2 regions of the Delftia lacustris genome follow, and region 2 is predicted to be linked to the other one. Evidence: predicted binding sites of a transcription regulator. Region 2 holds the regulator's gene; the other holds the start of a gene.
What was found. The regulator LexA, encoded in region 2, represses DNA repair genes until DNA is damaged. The targets are predictions, from matches to a motif close to ACTGTATNNNNATACAGT.
Positions count from the first base shown of each region.

Region 1: the regulator LexA is predicted to act here: its motif matches at 3,195-3,212, upstream of U6958_RS25105 (PA0069 family radical SAM protein).

Region 1 covers NZ_CP141274.1:5,148,387-5,160,368, forward strand. Annotated here, with positions in the region: gene U6958_RS25095 (porin) at 1-897, opposite strand, end outside; gene U6958_RS25100 (LysR family transcriptional regulator) at 1,040-1,972, shown strand; gene U6958_RS25105 (PA0069 family radical SAM protein) at 2,046-3,188, opposite strand; gene rnk (nucleoside diphosphate kinase regulator) at 3,483-3,887, shown strand; gene U6958_RS25115 (acyltransferase) at 3,961-5,118, opposite strand; gene U6958_RS25120 (GbsR/MarR family transcriptional regulator) at 5,294-5,890, shown strand; gene cydX (cytochrome bd-I oxidase subunit CydX) at 6,090-6,215, opposite strand; gene cydB (cytochrome d ubiquinol oxidase subunit II) at 6,265-7,416, opposite strand; gene U6958_RS25135 (cytochrome ubiquinol oxidase subunit I) at 7,435-9,021, opposite strand; gene U6958_RS25140 (amino acid ABC transporter ATP-binding/permease protein) at 9,063-10,748, opposite strand; gene cydD (thiol reductant ABC exporter subunit CydD) at 10,745-11,982, opposite strand, start outside.
Region 2 covers NZ_CP141274.1:3,571,658-3,583,639, forward strand. Annotated here, with positions in the region: gene U6958_RS17720 (LysR family transcriptional regulator) at 1-88, opposite strand, end outside; gene U6958_RS17725 (MFS transporter) at 202-1,746, shown strand; gene U6958_RS17730 (superoxide dismutase) at 1,850-2,431, opposite strand; gene xseA (exodeoxyribonuclease VII large subunit) at 2,750-4,075, opposite strand; gene U6958_RS17740 (MotA/TolQ/ExbB proton channel family protein) at 4,471-5,103, shown strand; gene U6958_RS17745 (biopolymer transporter ExbD) at 5,126-5,551, shown strand; gene lpxK (tetraacyldisaccharide 4'-kinase) at 5,564-6,580, shown strand; gene U6958_RS17755 (Trm112 family protein) at 6,645-6,827, shown strand; gene kdsB (3-deoxy-manno-octulosonate cytidylyltransferase) at 6,881-7,675, shown strand; gene adk (adenylate kinase) at 7,932-8,588, shown strand; gene U6958_RS17770 (asparaginase) at 8,679-9,668, opposite strand; gene lexA (transcriptional repressor LexA) at 9,767-10,441, shown strand; gene U6958_RS17780 (hypothetical protein) at 10,604-11,011, shown strand; gene U6958_RS17785 (MFS transporter) at 11,095-11,982, opposite strand, start outside.

The sequences.
Region 1 (11,982 bases), 1.6 Mb from region 2:
GCGCGTATGGCTGTAGTTGCCCATCCAGCGCCAGCCATCGCGGGTGTAGGCCAGGCCCGCCGTACCGGTCTCCTGGTCCTGGGAGATCGCCGTGGCCGGCGCCTGGCTGAAGTCCTGGCCGTACAGCCGCGGCACGCCCAGCCTCAGCCCGGGCGCGTAGGGAACGCCCTTGACCGATTCCCAGATGGCCACCGCCTGCAAGGGGCCATCGGTGTAGCCCAGTTGGGCGCCCACCACCCGCCCCGTGTGGGTGGCTGAATCCCGCTCCGCCGCGCCGTACATCGCGCCGAACTGCCAGCCGCCGCGCACGGGGGACTTGTACTTGAGCGTGTTGTTCAGTGCCGTGCCTACCGTGCGGTCCAGATTGCCTGGATGGGTGGCCAGCAGCGAGGTGAACCGCTCCGAGGTGAAGGGCACGGCGTCGGCCAGCAGGTCGTACATCGCCCCCATCGTGAAGCTTCCCCAGGTGGCCGAAGTCAGGCCCACATAGCTCTCCAGTGGCGCCATGGTCCCCGTATCGGTGAATACGTACTGGCTCCAGCGGAAGATGGCCGACAGACCGCCTCCCAACGACTCGCGCCCCGACAGCGCGATGGAGGGCGCCGCATGGGTGCCCGTCTGCTGCAACTTGCCGCCACCTTCCGAATCCCGGGTATAGAGCACGCCGGCGCCCAACAGGCCCGACAAGGTCAGGCTCGATGTCAATGGCTGCCCCTGGGTTTGGGCTTGGGTTTGGGTTTGGGCCTGCGTCACCGGCTGGGACTGGGCAGCTTCCGGCAGCCCCGTGCCGGCGCCGCACAGGCCCGCCATCAGGCACAGGCCGCTGCGCACGCGAGCGTCAGGGAAAAGAGGGCGTGGTCCATCGCCCGATTCGCGTCGTGTAGGCAATCCGAACATGTATGTCTCCGAAATGGATGCGCCCTGCATGGAAGCGCCTGTGGTTTTGCGGGTCCGGAGCGGATGATCGACCTCGGGAAGACATACGTAAAATTTATTGTTTAAATTCAATCCATTTGCACAGCAAATACGGAGACGCGCCATGCGCTTTCACAAGCTCGACCTGAACCTGCTGGTTGTCCTCGACGCCCTGTTGGCCACGCACAGCGTGAGCAAGTCCGCCGAGCGGCTTTTCCTGAGCCAGCCCGCGACCAGCCTTGCGCTGGGGCGGCTGCGCGACTACTTCAAGGACGAGCTGCTGGTTTCAGTGGGCAAGACCCTGGTGCCCACGCCGCTGGCCAACGAGCTGGCCAAGCCCGTGCGCGACGTGCTGCTGCAGATCCAGACCATCGCGCATGCCCGGCCCTCCTTCGATCCGGCCACCTCGCAGCGGCGCTTCACCATAGAGTCCTCCGACTACGTGATCAGCGTGCTGCTGACACAGGTGGTGCGACGGGCCGCCACCCTGGCGCCGCTGATGCAGTTCGACCTGCGCGCCATCAGCCCGCAGACGCCCGAACATCTGGACAGCGGAGAGGCCGAGCTGCTGATCGCCCCCGAATTCGCGAAAGTGGCAGGCCACCCCTTCGAGCCTTTGTTCGAAGATGGCTTCTCCTGCCTCGTCTGCGCGGACAGCCCGCTACTCGACGGCCCGCTGACGCCGGCACGGTATTTCGATGCGGCCCACATCGGCGTGGAATGGGGTGGCGGCAGGCGCACCACGTTCGACGCGCGGCTGATGTCCACCGGCAAGCGCAGCCGCCGCCAGGAAGTGATCGCCCCCAACTTCACCCTGCTGCCGGAGCTGCTCGTGGGCACGCAGCGCATTGCCACACTGCCCACTCGCCTGGCGCAGCACATGGCGCGGCGCTTTGCGCTGCAGGTGCTGCAGTGCCCGGTGGAGATTCCCCGGTTCACGGAATTGTTGCAATGGCACAAGCACCAGGAGCGAGATCCGGCCATCGCCTGGCTGCGCTCCCTGATCCGCGATGCCGGTGCCAGCCTGGACCGGCTCGCCCCGGGCGTGGGACATTGAGCTGGTGTGGGCTGTGGCATGGTGGGCTTGCGCTCGCCACTGGCAGCCGCCCTGCACGCTCAAAAGGGCCGTTTCAGAACAGACTGCGCTGCGGCAGCAAAAGCGACGGGTGGTAGAGACTGCAATCGAGCCGCAGTGGCTCGCGGTTGAGCCCGTGACGGCGGCAGGCCAGGGCGAAGCGCTGGCGCAGCAGCTCGGCCCAGTGGCCGATACCTTTCATGCGCTGGCCGAACTCGGCGTTGTAGACGCGGCCGGCCTCGCGCTGCTCGCCCTGGATGCCGTGCAGGTCGCGCACGCGCTCCATCACGCGGCGGGCGCGGTCGGGGTAGTGCACCTGCAGCCATTGCTCGAACAGCGGCGCCACTTCCCAGGGCAGGCGCAGCACGGCATAGAAGGCGTGGCGCGCGCCTGCGTCGGCGGCCGCCTCCAGCACCTTCTCCAGGTCTTCGTTGATGAAGGGAATCTGCGGTGCCAGGCTCACGCCCACGGGCACGCCCGCCTCGGTCAGCGCGCGGATGCTGCGCAGCCGGCGGTGCGGCGCGGCGGCGCGCGGCTCCAGGTGGCGGGCCAGGTCGGCATCCAGCGTGGTCAGCGTGATGTGCACCGAGGCCAGGCCCTGGCGCGCCAGCGGGGCCAGCAGGTCCAGGTCACGCTCCACCCCGCTGCCCTTGGTGACGATGGAAAACGGGTGGCGCGCCTCGGCCAGCACTTCGATCAGGCGGCGCGTCAGCCCCAGCTCGCGCTCTATGGGCTGGTAGCAGTCGGTGACCGAGCCCAGCATCACGGGCTCGGCCACATGGCTGGCGCGCGACAGCTCGGCGCGCAGCAGCTCGGGCAGGTTCTGCTTGGCGATGAGCCGGGTCTCGAAGTCCAGCCCCGGCGACCAGCCCAGGTAGCTGTGCGTGGGACGGGCATAGCAATAGATGCAGCCATGCTCGCAGCCCCGGTAGGGATTGAGCCCCATGTGAAACGGCAGGTCGGGCGACTGGTGGCGGCTCAGCGCCGAGCGGGCCTGCTCCCAGCGCAGTTCGGTGCGCAGGGGCGCGGCTTCCTCGCCTTCGGCCGGCGCCTCAAGACTGCCCCAGCCGTCGTCAAACGCCTCGCGCGGATCGGTGGTGAAGCGGTGTGCCAGTTGGCTGGCTGCGCCCCGGCCCTTGATGGCGTGCAGGGGCACCCGGGCCGTGTCGTGATGAGGCGTGGGAGGACTGGAAAGCATGAAGTAACTGTATAAAAATACAGTCATACCAACAAGCACTCCCCGCATGCCTGCGGTTGCGAAGTGGGTTTTGCCGGCTTGGCAAGTGCCCGCGCCAATCCGCACCGCACCGTGCGGGTTCGCTTGGCAGAACGCGCACGGGCCTGCACAATGGCCTTATCGCACCAACTTGGTGCTTTTCTCTTTTCTGAAGATGCCTTGGCCCGGACAACCGCGTTGCCCGGGCTTTTGTCCGTTTGGGCGCCGCTGCCCTTCACTGCAGCCACGGCGCAAGCACACAAGGGAGCCAACACCATGGAGCGCAAGCCCCACATCATTCTTTCGTCCCTGGACCTGGAACGCATCGAGGCCCTGCTGGACAAGCAGCCCGCCTTTCCCGGCCGCGAGGCGCTCGAGGCCGAGCTGGACCGTGCCGACGTGCTCGAGCCCAAGGAAATGCCGCCCAACGTGGTGACCATGAATTCCACGGTGCGCTTCACGCTGCTGGAGTCGGGCAAGACCAATACGCTGACGCTGGTCTATCCCAAGGAGATGGATGGCAGCGCCGACAAGGTGTCGGTGTTCGCGCCCGTGGGCATTGCCCTGCTGGGCCTGAGCGTGGGCGACCAGTCCCGCATGCCCGGCCCCTCGGGCCAGGTCACCGTGCGCGTGGATGCCATCGAGTTCCAGCCGGAAAGCGCAGGCGAGCTGCACCGTTGAACGCCGACCGGCGTGAAGCGAAAAAGGCAGCTCACCGGCTGCCTTTGTTGTTTGTGGACTGACGCACCGCACCTCAGCGCAGGCCCGCCACAAATGCCGCGATCAGGCCGGTGCCCACCAGGCCCGCCTGCCAGCGCAACGCCATGTGCCAGCTGGGAACGTGGCGCTCCACGCGCTCGTACAGCAGATGGCCGGCCGCAATCGACAGCACAAAGGCCGTGCACATGCCCAGCAGGGCGGCGGGAATGGACTGCGGCCAGAAATGGCTTTCCACGGCGTTGACCAGCAGGCAGACCGAGAAGTGCACGAGAAACACCGAGTACGAAATCTTGCCCAGCCGGCGCAGCGGCGCCCAGCCTTGTGCCTGGGCAAACGCGGGGCTGCGCATGGCCGCGACCAGGACCAGCGCCGTGGCACCGGCCAGTGCGATGCGGTCGCGCCACTCCAGTGCCAGCGCCGCCACGACCAGGGCCACGATCAGCAGGGACCAGCTCCAGGCCGTCGAGGACTTGTCCGCATGCGCGGCCCAGTAGGCCAGCATGCCCAGGCCGTAGGCGCCAAAGAAGTACGGCGCCCACACATCCCATTGCGCATCCAGATTGAAGCCCAGCAGCGAGGCCGCCACGCCGATCACCACCAGCGCCTGCGCCACGCTCAGCGTCCAGGGCCAGCAGCGCGACAGCGCCTGGCCACCGAAGCGGCGGCGCAGCAAGGCGCCGCCCCAGCGCGTGCCGGCCAGCAGCAGCGCCGTCAGCGCAAACAGCTGGAAGTCGATGGACACGTACCAGACGCCGGCGGACAGCGACTCCTCGCCCACGATGTTCTGCAGCAGCAGCGCATGCGCCACCAGCTGCCAGAGATCGGGCTCGCCGGAGACAGAGGCATGGTCGAACCAGGGCCGCACGGCCGCCGAGACGACGACGGCCACGACCAGGGCCACGGCGTAGGGCACGACCAGGCGCACGAAGCGGCGCCCGATGCGCGACCACGGATCGCTGTGCTGGCCGTGGCCTTGCGGCGCCATGCTGGCTGCCGCCAGGTAGCCGCCCAGCACCAGGAAGATCTGCACGGCCATGCGCGCATATTCATAGAGCCAGTCGATGAGGTCCGGCGCGGCCGGATGGGCGATATCGGACATGGGGCCGTAGAAGGCCAGGTGGTGCCAGACGATGGCGGCACAGGCCAAGCCCTTGGTGCAGTCGATCAGCGCACTGCGGCTAGCGTGGGACATGGGGCAATATGCAATCTGCGAACGGGTCGGGAAGCGGGAAGCGGGAGGCGCTGGGCCCGGGCCGCCTGGCCGCAAGCCCGCAAAGGCGCCATTGTGCGCCTTTTGACCGCGTCTTGCAGAAAGCTGACGCACCGCTTTCCAAGCCGCACAGGACATGCCGGCACGCGAGGGCACAATGCATGCCATGACGCAACCCAAACCTCTTCCGGCGTTGAACCGGCAGTTCGTCTCGCACTTCGGCGAGATGGGCAGCCGCTGGGGCATCAACCGCACGGTAGGCCAGATCTACGCTCTGCTGTTTCTTTCGCCCGAGCCGCTCAATGCCGACCAGATCGCCGAGACGCTGGAGTTCTCGCGCTCCAACGTGAGCATGGGGCTCAAGGAATTGCAGGCCTGGCGCCTGGTGCAATTGCGCCACCAGCCCGGCGACCGGCGCGAGTATTTCGAGGCGCCGCAGGATGTCTGGGAAATCTTCCGCCGCCTGGCCGAGGAACGCCGCCGCCGCGAGATCGAGCCCACCCAGTCCATGCTGCGCGCCGCCATGCTGGAGGAAGTCACCACCGAAGAGGAACGCTACGCCCAGCAGCGCATGCGCGACATGTACGAGCTGATCGACCGGCTCATGAACTGGTTCGACGACGTGCAGCGCCTGTCGCCCGAGACCGCCATGCAGCTCATGGGCATGGGCACGGCCGTGACGCGGCTGCTGGATCTGAAGGACCGCATCACGGGCGGCAAGGGCCGCGCCAAGGCGGATGACACCGACGATTGAACCTGGCAAGCCTGCGTACAAAAATGAGCTCCCGAGGGAGCTCATCGTATTTACAGCAATGCTTCATTGGCGGTAAGCGCGTGCAAAAACTGGCGTAGCCCAAAGCGAGGGACACCGAGCAAGGGCCGCCCCCGCAGCGAGGGTGTCGTCCCCCTCCCGAAGAGAGAGGGGGAAGGCGCGAAGCGCCTCAGGGGGAGCTTTATTTCTCCCGGGCCAGGAGTTCGCGGCGCGTGGCCTCGTCGTCCATCAGTTCGTACCACATCGCGTTGAGCACCGCGAAGGCGGCCGCCAGCGGCAGGCCGAGCAACCAGGCGAAGTACCACATGGTGTTGTGTCCTTTCTTGACGTTGAATGTCGTTGCTTGATTCGGTGGATCAGTACGAGTGGCCGCGGCCCTCGATGATGGCCATCGGGTCGACCTTGCCGCGCAGCACGCTGTAGACCCAGCTGGTGTAGGCCACGATGAGGGGCACGAAGATCAGCGCGCACACCAGCATGATGAACAGCGTCACATGGCTGGACGAAGAGTCCCAGACCGTGAGGCTGTGCTGCGGGTTCAGCGAAGAGGGCAGGATGAACGGGAACATGGACGCCCCCACGCTGGCGATGATGCCGGCAATGCCCAGGCCGCTGGACAGCAGGGCCAACCACTCGCGGCGCAGCCACAGGCCCAGCGCCGCCAGCAGCGGCATCAGCAGGCCGATGGCCGGCACGGCCCAGAGCACGGGCCGGGCCTGGTAGTTGGCAAACCAGGCGCCCGCCTGCAGCGCAGCCGTCTTGAACAGCGGGTTGGACGGTCCGGTGGTGTTGACCTCGCTGGTGATGCGGTAGCCGTTGAGCGCGGCCAGCCACACGCCGGCCGCCGCGAACAGCACCGTGGTGGCGACGGCCGCCACCATGCCGAGGCGGCGCGCGCGCGCGGCCACATCGCCCTCGGTCTTGAACACCAGCCAGGACGCACCATGCATGAGCAGCATGCACAGCGAGACCAGGCCGGCCAGCAGCGCAAACGGGTTGAGCAGGCCGAAGAACGTGCCCTCGTAGTAGATGCGCATGTCGGGCGCCAGGCGGAAGGGCACGCCCTGCAGCACATTGCCCAGGGCCACGCCGAAGATCAGCGCGGGCACCACGCCGGCCATGCACAGCACGGCATCCCAGCGCGCGCGCCAGGCCGGCTCCTCGCGCTTGCTGCGGAACTTGAAGGCCACGGGCCGCAGGATCAGCGCCACCAGGGCCGCGAACATGGCCAGGTAAAAGCCCGAGAACGAGACCGCGTACAGCTGCGGCCAGGCCGCAAAGATGGCGCCGCCGCCCAGGATGAGCCAGACCTGGTTGCCTTCCCAGACCGGGCCCAGAGAGTTGATGACGACGCGGCGCTCCACGTCGGTCCTGGCCGCCAGCGGCAGCAGCGCGGCAGCGCCCAGGTCAAAGCCATCGGTGACGGCAAAGGCGATGAGCAGCACGCCCAGCAGGCCCCACCACAGCAGGCGCAGGACGTCGTAGCTGATCAGTTCGTGAAGAATCATGGTGACAATCTCCCTTGGTCATTGCCCGCGGGCGAGTTTTTGCATCAGAGGGAAGTAGGTGGTCAGGTGCGGTGCGCTTTCCTCCTGCGGTCCCTTGCGGATGGCCTTCACCATGAGCTTCATCTCGATGACGAAGAGCACGGAGTAGATGGCGATGAAGCCTGCAATCGTCAGCAGCAGCGTGCCCGCGCCCAGGTTGGAGACGGCCAGCGCCGTGGGCAGCACGCCTTCGATGATCCAGGGCTGGCGGCCCACCTCGGCCACGATCCAGCCGCACTCGGCCGCAATCCAAGGCAGGGGAATGGCGATCACGGCCAGCTTGAGCATCCACGGATGGGCGTCCAGCCTGCGCCGCACCGACAGCCAGAAGAAGGCCGCCGTGAGCGCGATGAAGAACATGCCCAGGCCCACCATGATGCGGAAGGCCCAGAACAGCGGCCCCACGGCCGGCACGGTGTCCCAGGCGGCCTGGGCGATCTGCGCGTCCGTGGCCTGGCGCGGGTCGTCCACGTAGCGCTTGAGCAGCAGCGCGTAGCCCAGTTGCCCGCCCTTGTCCTCGAAGACGGCCTTGGCCTCGGCCGGCACCTGGCCCGTGGGGCCGGCGGCGCGGATGGCCTCCAGCGCGCCATAGGCCTCGATGCCGTTGCGGATGTACTGCTCGGTGCGCTGGACCAGGTCGTTGATGCCGGGGATCTCGGTGGTCAGCGAGCGCGTGCCGATCAGGCCCATGACCCAGGGAATGTGAACGGCGTAGTGCGTCTCCCGTGCGGCCTTGTTGGGAAAGCCGAAGGCCGTGAAGGCGGCCGGTGCGGGCTCGGTGTCCCACATGGCCTCGATGGCGGCCAGCTTCATCTTCTGGTGCTCCGACGACAGGTAGCCGCTTTCATCGCCCAGCACCACCACCGACAGCGCGGCGGCCAGGCCGAACGAGGTGGCCACCGTCATGGAGCGGCGCGCCAGCTGGACGTGCCGGCCCTTGAGCAGATACCAGGCCGAGACGCCCAGCACGAAGATGGCCGCCGTCACATAGCCTGCCGAGACCGTGTGCACGAACTTGGCCTGGGCCACGGGGTTGGTCAGCACCGCGAAGAAGTCGGTGACCTCCATGCGCATGGTCTGCGGGTTGAACGCCGCGCCCACGGGGTTTTGCATCCAGCCGTTGGCGATCAGGATCCACAGCGCCGAGAAGTTCGAGCCCAGGGCCACGCACCAGGTGGTCACCAGATGGCCGACCTTGCTCAGGCGGTCCCAGCCGAAGAAGAACAGCCCCACGAAGGTGGCTTCCAGGAAGAAGGCCATCAGCCCCTCGATGGCCAGCGGCGCGCCGAAGATGTCGCCCACGTAGTGGCTGTAGTAGCTCCAGTTCATGCCGAACTGGAACTCCATCACGATGCCCGTGGCCACGCCCATGGCGAAGTTGATGCCGAACAACGTGCCCCAGAACTTCGTCATGTCGCGCCAGATGGTGCGGCCCGTCATCACGAAGACGGTCTCCATGATGGCGATGATCACGGCCAGGCCGATGGTCAGCGGCACGAACAGGAAGTGGTAGAGCGCCGTTACCGCGAACTGCAGCCGCGATAGATCGACGATGTCGAGGTCCATGGTGAGATCCTTTCTCTCGGGGTACTTGGTGAAATCCTTGATCAGCCGTCCTGCCGCAGGCGCGCCAGGGCCGCCTCGAACGGCGGTGTGCCGCGCAGCGCCTCGGACACCACGCGGCCCTGCTCCACCCACAGCAGCCGGTCGGCCAGTTGCGCCTCCCGCAGCTTGTGGGTGGCCAGCACCAGGGTGCGGCCCCGGGCTGCACTGTCCAGCCGCACCAGCAGGTCGGCGGCCGTGCGTGCATCCAGGCCTTCGGTCACTTCGTCCAGCAGCCAGCAGCGCGCGGGGCTCAGCAGCAGCCGCGCCAGCGCCAGGCGCCGTGCCTGGCCGCCGGACAGGCCCAGCCCGCCCTCGCCCAGCCGCGTGTCCAGGCCCTGCGCCATGGCGCGCACATCGCCGGCCAGCCCGGCGACTTCCAGCGCCGCCCACAGCGTGTCCTCGGCGGCCTGGGGGCAGGCCAGCAAAAGGTTGTCGCGCAGGCTGTCCTCGAACAGTTCGGTGCGCTGCGTCATCCAGGTGCAGCGCCGGGCACGCACGGCGCCGGCCAGCGGCTGGAGCTCGCCGGCCATCAGGGACAGCAGCGTGGTCTTGCCCGCGCCGCTGGCGCCCAGCAGGGCGACACGCTCGCCTTCGGCGATACGGATGTCCTGGACCAGCACGGCGGCACGGGGTGCCACGACCTGCTCCAGCTCAACCGCCAAGCCCTGCCTGGGCACAGCCGGTTCGCAGGCGCCTTGCGCAGCGCCATCGCGCAGGGCGGGCGCCAGCCGGCGCGCGGCCAGCCAGCTGCGGCCGGCCTCCAGCGCGCCACGGCGCAATGCCGCAAAGGGCTCCATGGCCGTCAGCGCCAGCAACAGGGCCAGCGCAGCCACGGGGGCGCCCAGCAGGCCGGCCTCGGCCAGCCAGCCTACGCCCAGCAGCACACCGGCCAGGGCCAGGGCGCCGCACAGGCCTTGCACGAAGGAAGTTCGGGCCTCCAGGCCGTGGAGTGCGGCGTCGGCCTCGGCCACGCGGGCGTCCAGGGCGGCAATGCGTTCGCAATGCGCGGCCAGGGTGCCGGCCATGGCCAGCTCCGCCTGCCCGGCCACCAGGTCGGCCGTGCGGGCGCGCAGGGACTCCAGCGCCAGCGCGCGGCGCACGGCGGGCCGGCGCGCACTGCGGGCCAGCCACAGGGCGCTGCCCAGGCCCGTGGCCAGCAGCCACGCAGCCAAGGCCAGGCCCAGCCACCAGCGCATCAGTCCCAGCGCAAGGGCGGCCACCAGCGTGGCACCCGTGGCGGCCAGCAAGGGCACGAACAGGCGCAGGTACAGGCTGTCCAGCGCATCCACGTCGGCCGTCAGCCGCTGCAGCAGGCGTGCGGGCCGCAGGCGCAGGCTCAGGGCGGCGGCGGGAGTGGCCCAGCTGCGCAGCAGCCGCTCGCGCAGGGCGGCCAGCACGGCCAGGGTGGCGTCATGGGTGACCAGCCGTTCGGCATAGCGGGTGCCCGTGCGGCCCAGGGCCAGCAGGCGGATGCCGGCCGAGGGCATGAAGACGTCGAAGACGATGGCCGTGGCCGGCACCAGCCCGGCCAGCGCCGTGGCCGTGATGAACCAGCCCGACAGGCCCAGCAGCGCCATGCCCATGAGCACCGTGAGCAGGGCCAGCAGCGCGCCGCCCAGCCACAGGCGGCGGGGCGCCATGCGCGCCAGGGCGGCAAGCACGGGCCGGAGGGTGGAGCGGGGCTTCATGCGGCCAGCTCCTGCGGGGCGGCATGGCCCGCCAGCTCCACCACGCGGTGCATGGCGGCGGCCAGCTCGGCATCGTGGGTGGCGACGATCAGCGTGCGCCCGCGTGCCAGTTGCAGCAGGGCATCGGTGACCTGGGCGGCCGTGGCCGGGTCCAGGTGGGCCGTGGGTTCATCGACCAGCAGCAGGCCTGCATCGCGCGACAGGGCCAGGCGCGCCAGTGCCAGGCGCACGATCTCCCCGCCCGACAGGCCGGCTCCGCCCTCGCCCAGCGTAGCGCCGGGCCGGGTCTCGGCCAGCTTGCCCAGACCGGCCAGCCGCAGGGCCTGGCGCAGTTCGCCGAAGGTGAATCCCGCGCGGCCCAGCCGGAGGTTTTCGGCCACCGAGCCGGCGAACACATGCGGGCTCTGCCCCATCCAGGCCATGCGCGCGCGCAGCCGGCCGGCCGATTCGCCGTCGAGCAGCTGGCCGTCGATATGGATGCGCCCAGGCTCGGCCACCGGCAGCAGGCCAGCAATCTGCGCCAGCAACAGCGACTTGCCGCTGCCGCTGGGGCTCCACAGCGCCACATGCTCGCCAGGCCGCACGTCCAGCGTGAGCGCCGGCAGCGTGACCGCGCCGCCTGGCGCCTGGGGCCGCACCTGCTCCAGGTGCAGGGCGCAGGCCTGGCCGGCCGCCCTGCCGGGCGCACTCAGCGCGCCGGGCAGCGGCTGCGCATCGCGGCCCAGCTCGCCCAGGGCCTGCAGTGCGGCCTCGCCGCTGGCACGGTCGTGCCAGACGGCAGACAGCTCACGCAGGGGATCGAAGAAGCTGGGCGCCAGCAGCAGCACGAACAGCGCCTGGCCCAGGCTCAGTGTCTGGCCCCAGCTGCCAAAGGGCAGATGGCCCAGCAGGTGAAAGCCCACGTACACGGCCACCATGGCCACGCCCAGGGCCGAGAACAGCTCCAGCACCGCAGAGGACAGAAAGGCGATGCGCAGCACGCGCATGCTGCGTTCGCGCAGGGATTCGGCATTGGCGCGCAGCCGCTGCGCCGTGGCATCCACCGCGCCCAGGGAGCGCAGGGTGGACAGGCCGCGCAGGCGGTCGAGCAGGAAGGCGTTCATGCCGCCCAGCTCCACCATCTGCGCCTGGCTGGCCGCCTTGGCGCGCCAGCCGACGATGGCCATGAACAGCGGGATCAGCGGCGCGGCCACCACCAGGATCAGCGCCACCACCCAGCTCTGGCTGGCCACGG
Region 2 (11,982 bases):
CACGGCCCAGGCGGCGCGCAGCCTCGGTCATGGTGCCGGCCTCGGCCACCGCCACGAAATGCCTCAGTCTGTCCAGTGTCCATTCCATCCATCAATTTTATGGATTGAATCAAACTTTTATAAAGCATTTTATTGATGGAAACTGCGGCTTTCATCCAAAGGAAGCTCCGGCCCACAAGGCCAGGGGCAAACAGGTGCTTTATGGCGTTCACGACGCAAACCCGGGTCCCCGCTGCGGGGCATCCCTCCAAATCTCTGGCGGCCGACCCGCGCCGCTGGCTGGTGCTGGCCATCGTCTCGGTGGCGCTGCTGCTCATCGTCATCGACATGACGGTGCTCTACACGGCACTGCCGCGCCTCACGCATGATCTGGCAGCCACGGCCTCCGCCAAGCTGTGGATCGTCAATATCTATGCCCTGGTGGTTTCCGGCCTGCTGCTGGGCATGGGCACGCTGGGCGACAGGCTCGGCTACAAGCGGCTGTTCATGGCCGGGCTGTGCGTGTTCGGCCTGGCATCGCTGTGCGCGGCCTTTGCGCCCTCGCCCGCCCTGCTGATTGCGGCGCGCGCGCTGCTGGGCGTGGGCGCGGCCATGATGATGCCGGCCACGCTGTCCCTGATCCGCCTGAGCTTTGCCGATGAGCGCGAGCGCGCGCTGGCCATCGGCATCTGGGCCTCGGTGGCATCGGGCGGTGCGGCCTTCGGCCCCGTGGTAGGCGGGCTGCTGCTGGAGTATTTCTGGTGGGGCTCGGTGTTCCTGATCAACGTGCCCATCGTGCCGCTGGCCCTGCCCCTGGCCTGGTGGCTGATTCCCGCAGGCGGCGCCACCTCGCAGCGGCCCTGGGACTTTGTGGGCTCGCTGCAGGTCATGGCAGGCCTGGTGGCAAGCACCTACGCGATCAAGGAGGCTGGCAAGCAATCGCCCGACTGGGCCCTGGCCGCCGTGGTCCTGGTGCTGGGCCTGGGCTTTCTTGCCCTGTTCGTGCGGCGCCAGCGGCGCAGCAGCGACCCGCTGCTGGACTTCGCCCTGTTCCGCAACCCGGCCTTTGCCACGGCCGTGGCCTCGGCCCTGGTGGCAGCGGCAGCGCTGATCGGCATGGAACTGGTCTTCAGCCAGCGCCTGCAACTGGTGCAGGGCCTGTCTCCGCTGCAGGCGGGCCTGGCCGTGCTGCCGCTGCCGCTGGCCGCCTTTGTTGCCGGCCCCGTCGCAGGCCACTGGCTGCCGCGAGTGGGTGGGGCCCGCATGCTGCCGGCCTCCCTGTTGCTGTCGGGCCTGGGCATGGGCGGCTACCTGCTGGTCCATGACATGGGCTGGTGGCCGCAGGCGGGGGCGCTGGCCCTGCTGGGCCTGGGCATAGGCGCGGCCATGACCACGGCGTCGAGCACCATCATGCAAAGCGCTCCCGCAGACCGTGCAGGCATGGCGGCTTCGGTCGAGGAGGTGTCATACGAGCTGGGCGGCGCCCTGGGCGTGACGCTGATGGGCAGCCTGCTGTCGGCCGTTTACGCAGGCTCTTTGCGCCTGCCTGAGGGGCTGGGCCTGGCCCTGCCCGATTCCGTGCGCGACAGCCTGGACGAAGCCCTGCTGGCCGCCGAACAGCTGAGGCCTCAGGCCGCGCACCAGTTGACCGAAATGGCACGCACGGCCTTCGGCCAGGGTTTCAGCGCCGTGATCGCCGGCGCCACGCTGCTGCTGGTGTGCACGGCGCTGTGGACGGGGTGGCGGCTGCGCGGTCAGCGCCGCTGAACGGCGGCACCCCGGCCTCAGCCAGAAAGCCAAAAAGCCCCTTTCGGGGCTTTTTGGGCGCTGCGTGCACGTTGCGCGTGCACATTGCTGGCAGGTGCTTCGATCAGGCGAAGTTCTGCTCGGCAAACTTCCAGTTCACCAGCTTGTCGAGGAAGGTCTCGACGAACTTGGGACGCAGGTTGCGGTAGTCGATGTAGTAGGCGTGTTCCCAGACGTCCACGGTCAGCAGGGCCTTGTCTTGCGTGGTCAGGGGCGTGCCGGCGGCGCCGGTGTTGACGATGTCCACCGAACCGTCGGCCTTCTTCACCAGCCAGGTCCAGCCGGAGCCGAAGTTGCCCACGGCCGACTTCACGAAGGCTTCCTTGAAGGCGGCATAGCTGCCCCACTTCTTGTTGATGGCGTCAGCCAGGGCGCCGGTGGGCTCGCCGCCACCGTTGGGGGCCATGCAGTTCCAGAAGAAGGTGTGGTTCCAGATCTGGGCTGCGTTGTTGTAGATGCCGCCGGAAGACTTCTTGACGATCTCTTCCAGGGTCATGCTTTCGAATTCGGTGCCCTTTTGCAGATTGTTCAGGTTCACCACATAGGCGTTGTGGTGCTTGCCATGGTGGTACTCCAGCGTTTCCTGGCTGTAGTGGGGTGCCAGCGCGTCAATCGCATAGGGCAGAGGGGGCAAGGTATGTTCCATGGTGTTTCCTTCGTGGTTGAAATCTTTTAGGACGGGCCAGCACCTGTTGCGCAGAGCGCATGCAGCGCCTGCCGTGACCGTCGCGCGGGGCCTGCATTGCGCGCATTGCTGCGAGCCCTGGCCCTCACGCACCCGAACGGGCATTGTAGGAACAAGTTCGTGACCCTGCGGCGAAAGCGCGCTCCAAATCGGCCATCTTGGCCCGCTGCCGCGAGGGTGGATGTGAATTGACCGCAATCCGGCCAATCGGCCTACACGGATACCGCCTGCCGCCCGCCACTCCCTGCACGCCGAACGCTGCACACAGCGGGCCGCAGTTCAGAGCAGGCGCGGCTGCGTCACCACCAGGTCCAGGCTGCCGTCCGCCAGTTGCGCCTGCAGCGCCGTGCCCGGTGGCGCACGGCGCGCCTCGGTCACGGGATGGCCCTCGGTATCGGTGAGCAGGGCATAGCCGCGCTGCAGCACCAGGCGCGGGTCCAGCAGTTGCAGGCGAAGCTCCATGCGCGCCAGGTGGTCCGCGCGCCTGTCCAGGCCGCGGCGCATGCCCGCAGGCAGCTGCGCCTGCAGGCCCTGCCCCGCGTGGTCCATGCGCTGCAGCCTCAACTGCATGGCATGGCGCAGGCGCTGCGCCTGGCGGCTGAGCTGCAGCCGGCTGCGCGCCAGCTGTTCGCTGGGCCGGCCCAGGCGCTGCGACGCCAGGTCAAGGCGCTGCTGCTGGCGGTCCAGCAGCCGTTGCACCCCGTCCTCCAGCCGGCCCTGCATGAGCTGCAGCGCACCCAGCCAGACTTCGCGCGGCTGGCTCACCAACTCTGCCGCCGCCGTGGGCGTGGGCGCGCGCAGGTCGGCGCAGAAGTCGGCAATGGTGAAGTCGGTCTCGTGCCCCACGCCGCTGATCAGCGGCACCGGGCTTTGCACGATGGTGCGGGCCAGGCGCTCGTCATTGAAGGCCCAGAGGTCTTCGATGGAGCCGCCGCCGCGCACCAGCAAGATGGTGTCGATGTGCGGCGCGCCGGCCACCGATCCCGCGCCTTCCTGCGCCAGCCCATAAAGCCTTTGCAGCGCGTCGATCAGCGAGGCCGGTGCCTGCGCGCCCTGCACCAGGGCCGGCACCAGCACTACGGGGATGTGGGGCACGCGGCGGCGCAGCGCGGTGATCACGTCGTGCAGCGCGGCAGCCCCCGGCGAAGTCACCACGCCAATGCCGCGCGGCAGCGGCGGCAGGCTGCGCTTGCGCGCCGCATCGAAGAGGCCTTCGGCCTCCAGCTGCGCCTTCAGCCGCAGGAACTGCTCGAACAGTGCGCCCTGGCCTGCACGCTGCATGCTTTCGACGACCAGTTGCAGATCACCGCGCTGCTCGTAGACACCCAGCCGGCCCCGCAACTCGACCAGCTCGCCATCGCGCGGCGAAAAGTCCATGAGCTGGGCCGCGCGCCGGAACATGGCGCAGCGGATCTGCCCGCCGGCGTCCTTGATGCTGAAGTAGCAATGGCCGCTGGCCGCGCGCGAGAAGCCACTGATCTCGCCGCGCACCGCCACCGGATTGAAGCGCGCCTGCAAGGCATCGCTCACGGCGCGGCACAGCGCGCCGACTTCCCAGACCAGCGGCGCCGCTGCTGGATTCATTGCGCCAAATGCACCGCTCATGCGGGCTCCCGGTCAGCATGCAGTGCAACATTCTCCACAGGCCGGCAGATGCAGCCTTGAAGAGGCACTTTGGCGATGATTTGCACAAGCAATCTCAAGAATACCTCGCAAGCATTTGATTAATAAGAGATTTTTTACTGAAACAAAGAATTCACATTTGTCACAGTGGTCATTCGCCGTCGCCGCCGCATCTGCGCAGGCAGCTTGATAACAAAGTTATCCACAGAAAATTGTGCTATATGAGCAAGCCCAAGGCCGGAAACCGGGACACCGCCCGTTGCCTGGATGCTGCGCCCGGTCACAGTTTTAGGCCGATCGCGCAGCCGGGACGCCTGGACCGGCCACATGGCTGGGCCATAATCGTCGGCTGCAGTTAAACGCGGGGGGAAAACAACTTGCTGTCGATCATACAAGCCGCAGGCTGGCCGATCTGGCCACTGATTGCCTGCTCCATCCTGGCTCTGGCCCTGGTCTTTGAACGCTTCGTGGCGCTGAAAACAGCCCGTGTTGCGCCGCCTGCCCTGTTGGGCGAGGCGATTTCCGTGTCCTCGCGCGGCCTGCCCAGTCAGGAAGTCGTGCAGCAACTGGCACAGAACTCCACGCTGGGCGAGGTCCTGGCCAGCGGGCTGCGCGCACTGCAGGCCCATCCGGACAGCAGCGAGGAAGAGCTGCGCGCGTCCATGGAAGGCGCCGGCCGCGCCGCCGCCCACACGCTGGAAAAACACCTGAGCGCGCTGGCCACCATCGCCTCTGCCGCCCCTTTGCTGGGCCTGCTGGGCACGGTGATCGGCATGATCGAGATCTTCGGCTCGCAAGGCGGCGCATCGGCCACCGGCGGCAGCAACCCCGCCCAGCTGGCGGCCGGCATCTCCATCGCCCTGTACAACACGGCCTTCGGCCTGATCGTCGCCATTCCGGCCCTGATCTTCTGGCGCTACTTCCGCGCCCGCGTCGACGGCTACCTGCTGGGCATGGAGCTGGCTTCCGAACAGTTCGTGCGCCACCTCACCCGCGTCGGCGGCAAGTGAACCAGCACGCGAGAGACCTGACATGAACTTCCGTCCCCGCCGCCGTGACGAACCCGAGATCAACCTGATCCCGTTCATCGACGTGCTGCTGGTGGTGCTGATCTTTCTGATGCTGTCCACCACCTACAGCAAGTTCACCGAGCTGCAGCTGACCCTTCCGGTGGCCGACGTCGAGCAGCAGCGCGACCGGCCCCGCGAAATCATCGTCGCCATCGCAGCCGATGGCCGCTATGCCATCAACAAGACCGCCGTGGAAGACCGCAGCGTCACCGGCCTGACCCAGGCGCTGGCCGCAGCGGCCGTCGCCGGCAAGGACAGTGTGGTCATCATCAGCGCCGATGCCACTGCGCCGCACCAGTCCGTGGTATCGGTGATGGAAGCCTCGCGCCGCGCCGGACTGTCCCAGATCACCTTCGCCACGCAGACCTCGGCCAGCGCCGGGCGCTGAAGGCAAGCCGCCATGCCCCGGACTGGTCCTGCGCCCTCAGCCCGGGGGCTTCGCGCGGCCTGGCGCCGCCGCGGTCCGCTGGCCTGCGCGCTCCTTCCCCTGTCCCTGCTGTACCGCGCCCTGCTGGGCCTGCATCGGCTGCCTTATGCACTGGGCTTCAGGCGTGGGGGTCAGGCCGGCATTCCGGTCATCGTCGTCGGCAACGTGATTGCGGGCGGCGCCGGAAAGACCCCCGTCACGCTCGCCCTGGCCCGCCATCTGCGCGATGGCGGCTGGAGTCCCGGCATCGTCTCGCGCGGCTATGGTCGCAGCACGGACGACTGCCGCGAAGCCCGTCCTGACAGCGCCCCCGCCGACGTGGGTGACGAGCCCGCGCTGCTGGCGCGTGCCAGCGGCGTGCCGGTCTTCGTGGCTCGCAAGCGCATCGAGGCCGTCCAGGCCCTGCGCGCCCGCCACCCGCAGGTGGATGTGGTCATCAGCGACGACGGCCTGCAGCACCTGGCCCTGGCCCGCGACATCGAGCTGTGCGTCTTCAATGACGACGGCATCGGCAACGGCTGGCTGCTGCCGGCCGGCCCGCTGCGCGAGCCCTGGCCGCGCCCCGTCACCGCCGTGCTGCATGCAGGCGCAGCCCCCGACACCGACGCCCCCGCGTTTGCCATGCAGCGCCAGCTGTCCAGCGAAGCCGTCAATGCCCAAGGCGAGCGCATCGCACTGTCCTCCCTGCGTGCGCAGCCCGTGGAGGCCGTGGCGGCAGTGGCCCGGCCCGAAGGCTTTTTCTCCATGCTGACCCGCGAGCAAGGCCTGACGCTGGAGCATGTCCAGGCGCTTCCGGATCACTATAATTTTGAGAGCTTCCAGCGCCTGGGGCGCAACGAAGACCCGCTGGTCTGCACCGAAAAAGATGCCGTCAAGCTGTGGCGCACCCATCCCCAGGCCTGGGCGGTTGCGCTGCAATTGCAGCTGCCGGCGGATTTCTGGGCTCTGCTGGATGAGCGGCTGCAGGCACTGCGCCCCTGCCCCGCCTGACTATCATCTCCGTCTCGGCTGGCTGCCACGGCCCGCCCTTTCCCTTCAAAACACAGGATCCGCCATGGACGCCAAACTTCTCGAACTGCTGGTCTGCCCCGTCACCAAAGGCCCGCTGCGCTTTGACCGCGAGCACCAGGAACTGGTCTCGCGCAGCGCGCGCCTGGCCTACCCGGTGCGCGACGGCATTCCCGTGCTGCTGGAAACCGAGGCCCGCACGCTGGACGACGACGAGATCGAGGACTGATTTTTCCCATCACCTGCGCCGCCCCACGCCTTCGCCTCACTCCTGCACGCACCATGACCTCCGCGCCCTTCACGGTTCTGATTCCCGCCCGCCTGTCTTCCAGCCGCCTGCCGGGCAAGCCCCTGGCCGACATTGCAGGGCTTCCCATGGTCGTGCGCGTGGCACAGCGCGCCAGCCGCAGCGGCGCCGCGCGGTGCGTGGTCGCAGCCGATGACGAAAGCATCCTCGCCGCCTGTACCGCGCATGGCGTGGCGGCCGTGCTCACGCGCAACGACCATGCCAGCGGCAGCGACCGACTGGCCGAGGCCTGCGCGCTGCTGGGTCTCGATGGCGATGACATCGTGGTCAATGTCCAGGGCGACGAGCCGCTGATCGCCCCCGAACTCATCGACGCCGTGGCCGCCCTGCTGCCCCGGCAACCTTCGGCCAGCATGGGAACAGCGGCGCATGCCATTGACAGCCTTGCCGACTTCGTCAACCCGAACGTGGTCAAGGTCGTCTGCGATGCCCAGGGCATGGCCCACTATTTCAGCCGTGCGCCCATTCCCTTCGCGCGCGAGCATGCGGACCAGGCATGGTGGGAGACGGCATCGGCAGCGTTGGGCCACCCCGGCTTCGCACCGCTGCGCCACATCGGCATCTACAGCTATCGCGCCGGCTTCCTGCGCAGCTTCCCCCAGCTTTCCCAGGCACCCACCGAGGCACTGGAGGCCCTGGAGCAGTTGCGTGCGCTGTGGCACGGCCACCGCATCGCCGTCCATGTCACACTCCATGCACCCGGCCCTGGCGTGGACACGCGCGAGGATCTGGAGCGGATGCGCGCCCAGCTGTCCAACCCGCCGGCCTGAATCGGCCGGCCGCTGAAAACGCACAAATGGCGATGCCGGGCATCGCCATTTGCAGCAACACCGCCCATGCGGTTTTGTCGGACAGCAAAACGCAGGTTTTGGCGATTGCACAGGCGACAGTTTTGCCCTGTGCGTGTAAGCCAGTGTTGGCCCTGTGCGTGCTATCCTTGCCCGCGACAAAAATATGACGCATGGACTGTCCGCCCCGGTGGGCCGATCCGGCAGACAAGAATTTCTACTCTCCTCAAGGACTTCCATGAAACTGATTTTGTTGGGCGCACCCGGCGCCGGCAAAGGCACGCAAGCCGCTTTCATCTGCCAGAAGTACGGCATTCCCCAGATCTCCACCGGTGACATGCTGCGTGCCGCCGTCAAGGCCGGCACGCCCCTGGGCCAGCAGGCCAAGGCCGTGATGGACGCCGGCCAACTGGTCAGCGACGACCTGATCATCAATCTGGTCAAGGAGCGCATTGCCCAGCCCGATTGCGCCAACGGCTTCCTGTTCGACGGATTTCCCCGCACCATTCCCCAGGCCGACGCCATGAAGGCCGCCGGCGTGAAGCTGGACTACGTGCTCGAGATCGATGTGCCCTTCGATGCCATCATCGAGCGCATGAGCGGCCGCCGCTCCCACCCCGCTTCGGGCCGCACCTACCACGTCACGTTCAACCCGCCCAAGGTCGAAGGCCTGGACGACGTGACCGGCGAGCCGCTGGTGCAGCGCGAGGACGACAAGGAAGAAACGGTCAAGAAGCGCCTGGACGTCTACAGCAGCCAGACCCGCCCACTGGTGGACTACTACCGCGCCTGGGCCGAGAAGGAAGCCGCAGCAGCCCCCAAGTACCGCGCCATCAGCGGCCTGGGCTCGGTGGAAGACATCACCCAGCGCGCCCTGGCAGCACTGGCTGAATGACGCAGGCCATGCGCCAGACCCCAGAAAAGCACCCGCCGGGTGCTTTTTTGTTGCCCGCCTGCATCTGAAGCGCCGGCGACGCCCGGAGGATCAGTCGCGCGGCTGCGCGGCCAGCGCCAGCATCATGGCAATCCGCGCCTTGGCCACGGGCAGTTGGACCAGATCGGCCTCTGCGGGGTCCGTGCCAAGCCCCGAGGCAACGGGCAGGCCTTCGGCGCAGCGCGTGCCCCGCCAGATCCAGACGCCTTTGTCGCGCGCACGCAGCAAGGCTGCTTCCATGCTTTCGTGAACGGTCGCATTGCCCGTGCCGGCCACCACGATGCCGCGCACGCCTGCGGCCACCAGCGCATCCACGCCGCAGGCTCGCGCCAGGGCACTGCTGAACACCACCTCGACCCAGGGCAGCTCATCCAGCGCCAGCAGGTCAGACAGCGCGGGAGCGGAAATCACCATCCGCGCAACGGGGGCGACCGGCGTGACCGGCGCATCAGGCACCAGCCAGCGCACGCGTCCTTCCTCCACCACGGCCTGCGGGCCACCTTCCATGGAGCGCATGGCCTGCAGTCGGTAAGGGTGGACTTTTTGCACCTGGGCCGCCGCATGCACTTCGCCGCCGGCCACCACCCACACACCGCTGCGCCCGCCGCTGGCGGCCACGGTCACGGCATCGCGCAGATTCTGCGGTCCGTCGGCCAGCAGGGCCGTGGCCGGGCGCATGGCGCAAGTGAGCACTATGGGCTTGGCGGCAGGCAGCAGGCTGTGCAGCAGCCAGGCCGTCTCTTCCAGCGTGTCCGTTCCATGCGTGATCACCACGGCGCGTGTGTCCGCATCCTCCAGCGCCTGCGTGCAGGCACGCAGCAACGCGCGCCACACGGGCCAGTCCATATCCTTGCTGTCCACCTGCGCGATCTGCTGCGTCTGCACAGGCCCCAGCGCCTGCTGCTCCAGATCCGGCACGGCATCGAGCAGCGACTGCACCGTGATCTGTCCGGCCTTGTATCCCACTGCCTGCGACTGCGAATCCGCCCGGCCGGCGATGGTGCCGCCCGTGCCAAGAATCACCAACTTTGACTGCCCCACTTGCACCTCTTGGAAAACTGGTTAAAAATACAGATACTGTATAAATCATCAGATGACTTCTCTGCCTGCCATCTGAATTCAAGGACCGGACGCACGCCATGCTCGACCATCCCAAGCTCACCGCCCGCCAGCAACAGATCCTGGACCTGATCCAGGCCGCCATCTCCCGCACGGGCGCGCCCCCCACCCGCGCGGAAATCGCCAACACGCTGGGCTTCAAGTCCGCCAACGCAGCAGAGGAACATCTGCAGGCCCTGGCCCGCAAAGGCGTGATCGAACTGGTCAGCGGCACCTCCCGCGGCATTCGCCTGCGTACCGACACCGTGCGCAACATCAATGCCGCACGCGGCACCAGCTTCGGGCTGCCGCTGTCGGCCCTGGCGCCGCTGATGCTGCCGCTGGTGGGCCGCGTTGCGGCGGGCTCGCCCATTCTCGCCCAGGAACATATCGACCAGACCTATTCCGTCGAACCCAGCCTGTTCCAGGTCCGCCCGGACTATCTGCTGCGCGTGCGCGGCATGTCCATGCGCGACGCGGGCATCATGGACGGCGATCTGCTGGCCGTGCAGTCCGCGCATGAAGCCCGCAACGGGCAGATCGTCGTGGCACGCCTGGGAGATGAAGTCACCGTCAAGCGCCTGCGCCGCACCACGCAGGGCGTGGAGCTCCTGCCGGAAAACCCCGATTACCCGGTGATCCGCGTCGCTCCCGAAGAGGCCTTTGCCATTGAAGGCCTGGCCGTGGGGCTGATCCGCAACAGCATGTCCATGTAAGCCGGACGGGCAGCCCTGCACGGGTTGCCACACCCTATTTCATGCACCGCCCAGGTGGTAGGCGCGAAGCCTTGCAGCTTCGCCCTGGGCGGAGCTTTGCCCGCAAACCGCAATCCTGCCTGTGTCCATGCCTCTTTGAAATACGCCAACAGGAGTCGTCACATGGGATTCGCTCTGCCAACACTGTCTTCTCTGTCCTTCCTGCGCCTGGCACAGGGCATTCGCCTGCCCGCCGCCGCCATGGAGCCCGCCATGCGCACCATCCAGCCCGAATCGCCTGTGCAATCCGAGCAGGCGACCATCCTGTCCTTCAGCAAGGCACGCCGCCGCAGCCAGCAGCGGCGCAGCAAGTCAGCACGGCTGCCAGAACACAGGGATGCGCAGCTGCTGCTGCCCCTGCAACCCGAACTGCCCTCCCTTCCGGCAGATCAGGCCCTGCCTTCGGGTCTGCGCATCATCCAGCGCTCGCCGCAGGAGCAGCCCGAATGCCTGTTCATCTCGGGCCGCATGGCCGATGTCTGTGCCGCCCTCGAACGCATGGAAGCGCACGGCGCGCAGACACCGGCCTGAGGTCGCCCTGAGACCGACCCGTCCACCCGGTCTGCGAGAGCCCGGGCCTGTCTCTTGCCTTGCCCAGCGGCAGGGGCTGCGCATCAGGCCCTGACAGCCGCCGGTGCAGCACTCCCCTCGCTGCGCCGATTGCGCATGCACCACGCCTGCGCCGCGGCAACGCACAGAATGCACAGCACGACGCTCAACGAAAAACGCAGTCCGCGCGCATCGGACAGCATGCCGAACAACGGCGCCACCATGCCGCCTATCGACATGGCCAGCCCCAGGGTCAGCCCGCTGGCCGTGGCCTGGTTGCGCGGCAGATAGTCCTGGGCCAGCGTGACCTGGGCGGCAAACGGAAGAAACATGCACACGCCCAGGGCCATGGTGCAGGCCAACGCCATCCATGGCGTGGAGGCCAGGGCCAGGGCCGCCAGAGCAGGCAATGCCAACAGGTAGCCGGCGCGGATGGCCTGCATGCGCCCCCGGCGATCTGCAAGCGTGCCCCCCAGCAAAGTGCCCACCGCCGCAGCGGCTGTGAATGAGGTCAGCGTGGCCGCTCCCATGAAGTCCGAGCCGCCCAGCTCGCGCGTCACGAACATGGGCAGGGTGGACAGCACCGTCACATAGGGAATCGACCAGCAGACGATGACCCCGCACAGCAGGAAGAAGGCGCGCCAGTGGTTGGCGGGCAATTCGCCCTGCGCCACGGCCGGGCGCCGGGTGGCGCAATGGTCCTTGGCTCCATCCCGCCAGGTACAGGCATACCAGAGCACCAGCATGGCCGCTGCAGGCAGGGCCAGCATCCAGCTGCGGTGCAAGGCGCCTGCGCCCACCACGGCCGCAGCCAGCATGGGAGCGAACGATGCCCCCGCCGTTCCGCCCACCGAAAATACGCTCATCGCCTTCTGCGAGCTGCCGCCCGCCATGCGGGCCGCCACCGTTGCGGACGGATGGTAGGCCGCGATCCCCAGGCCGCACAGCACGGC